DNA from 2 places in the Pseudomonas urmiensis genome. Region 2 is predicted to be linked to the other one. Evidence: riboswitches for the same ligand, from Rfam matches in the RefSeq annotation. Region 2 holds a riboswitch; the other holds the start of a gene.

Region 1 (4,074 bases), on a different contig from region 2:
TCATCAGTGCGCCAAGCGCGGCATCCCGGTGGCCTTGGCCAACGCCCGGTTGTCTGAGCGTTCGGCCCGTGGTTATGGGCGCTTCGCCGGCCTGACCCGGCCCATGCTGGCCGAAATGAACCTGATTGCGGTGCAGACCGAGGTCGAAGCCGAGCGCTTTCGCAGCCTGGGCGCGCGGCCCGAATGCGTGCAGGTGACCGGCTCGATCAAGTTCGACCTCAAGCTCGACGCGCAGCTGTTGCCGCGCGCCCGGCAATTGCGTGAGCAGTGGCAGGCCGAGCAGCGTCCGGTATGGATCGCCGCCAGTACCCATGAGGGCGAGGATGCCCTGGTGCTCGAGGCCCATCGGCAGTTGCTGGAAGTGCACGGCGATGCGCTGTTGATCCTGGTGCCGCGCCACCCTGAGCGGTTCAACGCGGTGCATGAGCTGTGTCGTGAGCAGTTCGCCACGGTGCGGCGTTCGAGCGGCGATGCAGTCGATGGCCAGACGCGGGTGCTACTGGGCGACACCATGGGTGAGTTGCTGTTCTTGTATGCGCTGGCCGATATCGCCTTCGTTGGCGGCAGCCTGGTGGCCACTGGCGGGCATAACCCGCTGGAGCCGGCGGCGCTGGCGCTGCCGGTGATCATGGGGCCGCACGTGTTCAACTTCCTGGAGATCAGCGCGATGCTGCGCGATGCCGGGGCCTTGCAGGCGGTGGACGATGCCGAGGGGCTGGCTGCAGCTGTGCGCCGGCTGGTTGAGTTGCCGCAGGATGCGCGGCGCATGGGCGAGGCGGGGCGGGCGGTGATGCAGGCCAATCAAGGCGCGTTGCAGCGGTTGCTAGATGGGCTGGGCGCGCTGATTCGCTGAACGAGGCGGTCCTCTCGGGCCTCATCGCGGGGGGAGCCCGCGCCCACGTTGTGTTGCACGTTCATGAGGGTGCGTCGACAGCGTGGGAGCGGGCTTGCCCCGCGACGAGGCCGGTCTAGCCTGGCCTTCAGGGCCTGCGTTCGAAATTCTTCGCCGCTGCCGCCGCCAGGTCCGGCGGCAGGAAATCCCGGTCCGGATTGTAATCGGCCTTCAGGTAGCGCCCCAGATCCTGCAGATCTTGCGGGCTCAAGGTCCCGGCCGCCTGCTTCAGGCGCAGGTTGTCGAGGATGTAGTCATAGCGGCTGTTGTTGTAGTCGCGCACCGAGGTGTACAGCTGACGCTGCGCATCGAGCACATCGACGATGTTGCGCGTACCTACCTGATAGCCAATTTCGGTCGCTTCCAACGCACTCTGGTTGGAAATGATCGACTGCTTGCGCGCCTGTACCTGCTCGACATCGGTGTTCACTGCTCGGTGCAGGTTACGGGTGTTCTCCACCACCTGGCGGCGCAGGCTTTCGCGCTGTTGCTCGCTCTGGCTCAGGCGCTGATAGGCCTCGCGCACTTGCGAGCTGGTCAAGCCGCCGCTGTAGATCGGGATATTCAACTGCAAGCCAATGCTGGTCTGCTCGACATCGCCGCCATAACGCACCCCGGCTTGCGGCGCGGGGTTGGTGAAGCCAAGGCTGTCGTTGTCACCTTTCTGATAGCGGGCCACCGCATCCACGGTTGGCGCGTGGCCGGCCTTGCGCTGGCGCAGGGTTTCTTCGGCGGCGGTGACGGCGTGGTTGGTCGCCAGCAGGTTGAGGTTCTGCCGGGCTGCCGTTTCGACCCAGGCCTTGGCGTCGTTGGGGGTCGGCACCTGGATTGGCAGGCTGTGAACCACCCCTTGCAGCGAGCCATATTCGCGGTTGGTCAAGGTCACCAGGGCTTCGAAGGCGTCCTGCACCTGGCGCTCGGCGATGATCCGATTGGCCCTTGCAGTGTCGTAGCTGGCCTGCGATTGCAGCACGTCGGTCTTGTCGGAAAGGCCGACGTCGAAGCGTTCATTGGATTGGTCCAGCTGGCGCTTGAAGGCCGCTTCCTCGGCCTTGGTCGAGGCCAGGTTGTCCTGGGCGCGTAGCACGGCAAAGTAGTTTTCCGCGGTTTGCAGGATCAGGTTCTGCTCGGTGGCCGAGAGTTCCAGCGCGGCCTGCTCGTTGACCGCTTCGGCCGCCTGCAACTGGAACCAGCGGTCGGCGCGGAAGATCGGCTGCGACAGGGTCGCACTCCACGAGTTGCCACTGCGATTGGAGGTGATCGAGGGCTCGTCGAGCTTGGTCCGGGTATTCATCATCTCGGCGCCGGCCGAGAGATTCGGCAGCAGGCCTGCCCGGGCTTGCGGCACCACCTCGCGGCGGGCGCCGTAGTCGGCACGGGCGGCGGCGAGGTCGGCGTTGTTGCTGGCGGCCTCCTGATAGACGCTGACCAGGTCGGTCTTGATCGTCATGGGCACATCCGCTGCCCATACCGCTCCGTTGGACGCACAAGACACGGCAATCGCCAGTGAAAGTTTGCGCAGCATAGGGCAATCCTTGTACGAGTTTGAATTACTGAACTGTTGAGTTTCGAGCGATGGGCCAGTGTAGTGCCGCGCGCCGCCGGCAACAATCGGTCAGTTGCGCCTTTCATCATCCGTGTCACAAGCACTCTTGGCTTGAGCTGCCACTCCAGTCTAGACTGCGCATGTTCTTGTCGGGGTGCCTTGAAGCAAAGGCTGAGATCGCATAGGTGCGGATCCCGTTGAACCTGATCAGGTTAACGCCTGCGTAGGGAACAAGATTTCTCGCTTTCCCGGCGAGTCTCTTGTGCCAGGTCCGGGATTTGTCGAGCAGCTCACACGCTCAATGGCACTCCAGGTATCCGGCACTGCACCCCTCTAGGGCTGCGTCCGCGTCATTCAGGTTCTCCCCGACATTCCGCCGCTAGGAAGCCGTCTGGAGCCTGTGATGAGCAAACAAGAAAAAACGATCAACCTCAGCGAATCGGCGCAAGTCGATCAGCAGTCCGTGCAACCCTTCACCCGTTCCCGCAAGGTCTATGTCCAAGGCTCGCGCCCCGACATTCGCGTACCCATGCGTGAAATCAGCCTGGATGACACCCCCACCGATTTCGGCGGCGAAAGCAACGCGCCGGTGCTGGTGTATGACACCTCTGGCCCGTACACCGACCCTGAGGTCATCATCGATGTGCGCAAGGGCCTGGGCGATGTGCGCTCGGCCTGGATCGACGACCGCGGTGACACCGAGCGCCTCGAAGGCCTGAGCTCGAACTTCGGCCAGCAGCGCCTGAACGACGCCGAGCTGACCAAACTGCGCTTTGCCCACGTGCGCAATCCGCGCCGGGCCAAGGCCGGCGCCAACGTCACGCAGATGCACTACGCGCGCCAGGGCATCATCACCGCCGAGATGGAATACGTCGCCCTCCGCGAGAACATGAAACTGCAAGAGGCCCGCGCCGCCGGCCTGCTCAGCCAGCAGCATGCCGGCCACAGCTTCGGGGCCAGCATCCCGAAAGAAATCACCCCTGAGTTCGTCCGTGAAGAAATCGCCCGTGGCCGCGCGATCATTCCGGCCAACATCAACCACACCGAGCTCGAGCCGATGATCATCGGCCGTAACTTCCTGGTGAAGATCAACGGCAACATCGGCAACAGCGCCCTGGGTTCTTCGATCGAGGAAGAAGTCGCCAAGCTGACCTGGGGCATCCGTTGGGGTTCGGACACGGTGATGGACCTGTCCACCGGCAAGCACATTCACGAAACCCGCGAGTGGATCATCCGTAACTCGCCGGTGCCGATCGGTACCGTGCCGATCTACCAGGCCCTGGAAAAAGTCGGCGGGGTGGCCGAGGACCTGACCTGGGAGCTGTTCCGCGACACCCTGATCGAACAGGCCGAGCAGGGCGTGGACTACTTCACCATTCACGCCGGCGTGCTGCTGCGCTACGTGCCGCTGACTGCCAAGCGGGTGACCGGCATCGTCAGCCGCGGCGGCTCGATCATGGCCAAGTGGTGCCTGGCGCATCACCAGGAAAACTTCCTCTATACCCATTTCGATGAAATCTGCCAGATCATGAAGGCCTACGACGTCAGCTTCTCGCTGGGTGATGGCCTGCGTCCGGGTTCGATCGCCGATGCCAACGACGAGGCCCAATTCGGTGAGCTGGAGACGCTCGGCGAG
Region 2 (4,074 bases):
CCTTGACGTGATTTTTCGGCCGGGGGCTATGATTAGTCAATTTTCTATTTATTATTCGAACTATAACGCCCATTTATTATCGCGAGCCCGCCATGTCTGACCGCCTGCTCAACGATCGCCTCGACTGGAACCTGCTGCGCACCTTCCGGGTGATCGGCCAGGAGCTGTCCATCAGCCGCGCCGCCGCGCGCCTGCACCTGACCCAGCCGGCCGTCAGCCAGGCGCTCAAGCGCCTTGAAGAGCAGCTCGGTCGCCAGCTGATCGCCCGCCGCGGGCCGCGCTTCGTGCTGACGGAAATGGGCGAGCAGCTGTTCCAGTTGGCTGGCGAGGTGTATGGGCAGATGTCGCAGATCGGCGGCCTGCTCGAGCAGCCGGCCGATGAGTTGGTCGGCAAGGTACGGCTCTTGATGATCAGCCGAATCTGCTCGGAGCGCTTCGATGATTTTCTCGCAGGCTTTCATCGCCAGCATCCACGGGTGGACCTGGAGATCGACGTGATGCGCAGCTCGGACATCGTCGCCGCCCTGCAAGAGAAAACCGCCACCGCAGGCTTGAGCCTCAATCGCCGGCCGCAACCACGCCTGGAGCAGCGCTTGTTCCTGCGTCAGCGCTATGCCTTTTTCTGCGGCAAGCACCACGGCTTGTTCGGCAAGCAGGAAGGCGATCTGCAGCGGGAGAATTTCGTCAGTTTCACCAGCGACCAGATTGGCGGCATGCTCTCGCCGTTGACCATTTTTCGTGATCAGCAGGGGTTCAGCGGACGCATCGTGGCGTCATCGCCGAGCCTTGAGGAAGTGCGCCGGCTGGTGATTGCCGGGTTTGGCATTGGCTGTTTACCCGAGCACGTGGTGGCGCCTGATGTGCAGGCTGGATTGCTCTGGCGATTGCCGCCGCATGAGGGGATTGCGGATGTCGATATTCACCTGCTGTGGAATCGCGAGCAGCGTTTGAGTCGGGCGGAGCGGGTGTTTATCGAGGCATTGCAGGGGTGCCTGCAGGTGCAGTGATGCCTTCAGATCCTGGGGCCGCTGTGCAGCCCCAAAAATCCAAAGCCTTACACCGTGGCGTCCAACCCCATCTGCCAGAAATCTGCCTCCAGCTTCGACGCCTGGCCAAAGATCGCCGCCAAGTCGACAAAGCGCTGCTCGGTCATGCTCCGCGCCGCCAGTTCATCCAGATGCGTGCGCGCCGCAGCCGCCACCCCTTGGTAAGCCTCCCCGGCATACTCGCCGATCCATTCGCGATAGGGGTGATCGCGCAAATCGCCAATCTGCTCGGACAACGCCCGGCCAATCTCTGCATAGCCAATCACACAAGGCGCCAGCGCCGCGTGCAGTTCCAGCAGGTCACCTGCCGCACCGCAATCGAGTACATAGCGGGTGTAGGCCACTGTCGCCTGATGCTCAGGCGCGGCCTCGATATCGGCCTTGGACAACCCCCAGCGCGCGCAAAGGCGCAGGTGCAGTTCGGTCTCATCGAGGATCGCCGCCAGCCCCGCCTGGGCTGCCCGGATGTCGCTGGGCAAACGGCTCTTGTACGCGGCCAGGGCCCAGGCGCGGGCAAACTGGATGAGGAACAGGTAATCCTGCACCAGGTAAGTACGGAAGGCCTCCTCGCTCAGGCTGCCCTCACCCATCTGCCGCACGAACGGATGATCGACATAGCTGGACCATTGGGCCGCGCACGCGCCCTTGAGGCGATCGAAGATATCCATGCTCACGCCTCCCCTGGGTAGATGGCATCGAAGAAGGCCAGCTCCAGCTGCACCGTGCGCAGGTAGAAGTCGCTGCTCAGTGCCGCCTGCTGTGGCCCGACCCGATCCAGTTCTGCTTGCAGGAAGGCGACGAAGTCGCGGAAGAACGGGTTGTCATGCAGGGTGATCCACTCGGCGTGGACAAAGTTGGCCGGCAACGGTTGCGGTGCCTTGATCGCCCAATCCAGGTACAGGCCCTCGGCGACATTGAGTACCGCCAGGGCGGCGGCATACGAACGGGTGGCCGCCGCTTCGCGCATGATCGCCTTGAACCCTGCGGTTGGTAGGGTGTCGGCAGGCTCGTCGCGCTGCGCCGGGCTGACGTCCAGGGCTTGGAAAGCGCGCAGGAAGTAGGTGTTCTCGTCGCTACTGATCATGCCGGCGAAGCGCCCCAGGCGCAGGCGTGCCTCGAAGGTGTCGGCCGTGGCGATGGCGGCCCCCAGCAGGGTCAGGAAGCTATCGAGAAAGCGGTGATCCTGGACCAGGTAGCGGACCATGACAGGGTCCGCCACGCTGCCGTCGCACAGCTCTTTGACGAAGCGGTGGCCGACCGCCGCAGACCAGGTCGGCTCGCTTTGGCGGCGCAGGGTTTGGGTGAAGCGTTCGGTCATGGTGCTGTCCTCTGTAGGGTGACAGCGAGACCGTGGCGGTGTGGCATGAAGCGGCCTCGCAGTGAGGCCGGCAAAAAGGCAGGTCGGCAGTCCCATCCCTTCGCCGGCATGATCCGGATCAGGTTCGAAGGGTCACCGCGCTGGTGATCTCAGCGGTTTCTCAGCCCGTTGCCGGGCTCCCCTTGGTGGCGAATAGGTATACAGGAGGGGGGGTGGCTTGTCATCAGCCGGGATGGCTAGCGCAGACACTCAACTGAAATAGCGCACATCCAAGCGCTCGATTGCACACCTGGCATTTTTGCCAGTAGACCTGATCCACTGTCCATTGCAGGCTAGGTGATGCCCTCGGCTATGGAGCGCCTCACCTGATGGACAAGGACACGCTGTTCTGCAGAACCACCGATGGCCAGCATTCGTTGCCTCACGCCGCCAGCCTGCTCGGCTGGCAACTGATCTTGTATCACAAGGTCAAGCGCCAGGCCGAGGTGCTGTTCACGGCTACGTCATCCCTGACCAACGAAGAGGGCTTTATCCACGCCGGTATGCTCTCGGCGATGATCGAGGAATGCATGGGGCCGGCAGTCTTCGCCATGCTCGCCAGTAACCAAGTAGCCCGCTGCACTGGGCTGGATATCCAACTGCGGGTGCCTGTCACTCCTGGGCGCTTCGTCGGCGTCGGTACCCAATACATGTCCAGAGGACATAGGCGTTATGCCCGAGGTGAGCTCTGGGATGAGCAAGGCACGCTAGTAGTCGAAGGAACTGCAAGATACGAAGTCATCCAGCAACCGTTGCGCGAAAGCGCTAACTAAATTTGGATCCCATCCTGTGCCAAGGTATGCTGCGCAGCAATAGCCAATTGCCACTAGCTAGGCGAGCCACCCGCTGCGCCAAGGATCCGTGTTTTGCCCAGCAATCCCACTCGCCACACCATCGCCCGTCAGTGGCAGTTGCTCAAGCTGCTGCCCGACCATCATCCGGGCTTGAGCTCCACCCAATTGCAACAGGCGTTGGCCAAGATAGGTCACTCGACCAGCAAGCGCACGGTGGAACGTGATCTGAATGAGCTGGCCGGGTTGTTCCCCTTGCACTGCAACAGCAAGGGCATGCCCTACGGTTGGTACTGGCAACCGGGCTTGAGCCTGGGCGAGGCGCAGCTGCTGCAACCGAACGATATCGACCGACCACAGCAGGTGGCGTTACGCGCCTGGGTCAACCCGGCACTGGCCCAGCGCCTGCAACAACAGCCGCTTTCTGCGGATATGCGCCTGGACTATCAGGAAGACGGCAGCGCTCACCTTGAGGCTACCGTCGAAGACAATCGCCCCTTGCTGGGCTGGCTGCTGGCCCACGCCGGGGCGATTCAGCTGCACGCGCCCGCGCAGCTACGCACGGCAATGCTTGCGCAACTGCGCCAGAGCCTGGCGCTGCACGACGGCGAGTGAGTTATCTGGACGCGCTCGAGGCGCTGCGCTCTCGGCGCAGGCAGGTGTAGCCCATGCCAAGCACTGCCAGGGTCAGTAGCACCAGCAGTGCTATTAGCAGCTGGCTGTACTTGGCCACCGTTGCGGGCAAGCCTATGTATTCGCGGTAGGTGCTGATCTGTGCCAGCCCATCGGCATGGCGGATGCTCAGGCCACCCTGGCGAATCTGCGAGTAATCGGAATCAAAATAGATCCACACCTTGCACGCCGCACGCCCGGCGATGCT

What was found. Region 2 has a riboswitch for thiamine pyrophosphate ahead of HU737_RS07085 (TenA family protein). Riboswitches for the same ligand answer to the same signal wherever they lie in the genome.
Region 1: it holds a riboswitch for thiamine pyrophosphate, as region 2 does, so the genes downstream of both, thiC (phosphomethylpyrimidine synthase ThiC) here and HU737_RS07085 (TenA family protein) in region 2, are expected to answer to the same signal.

Annotation. Positions count from the first base shown of each region.
Region 1 is NZ_JABWRE020000002.1:174,600-178,673, reverse strand. Features, by position in the region: gene waaA (lipid IV(A) 3-deoxy-D-manno-octulosonic acid transferase) at 1-853, shown strand, start outside; gene HU737_RS25960 (TolC family outer membrane protein) at 981-2,417, opposite strand; TPP riboswitch at 2,579-2,685, shown strand; gene thiC (phosphomethylpyrimidine synthase ThiC) at 2,842-4,074, shown strand, end outside.
Region 2 is NZ_JABWRE020000001.1:1,601,512-1,605,585, reverse strand. Features, by position in the region: gene HU737_RS07095 (LysR family transcriptional regulator) at 93-1,007, shown strand; gene tenA (thiaminase II) at 1,055-1,714, opposite strand; gene HU737_RS07085 (TenA family protein) at 1,717-2,364, opposite strand; TPP riboswitch at 2,443-2,557, opposite strand; gene HU737_RS07080 (PaaI family thioesterase) at 2,733-3,176, shown strand; gene HU737_RS07075 (WYL domain-containing protein) at 3,270-3,809, shown strand; gene HU737_RS07070 (hypothetical protein) at 3,811-4,074, opposite strand, start outside.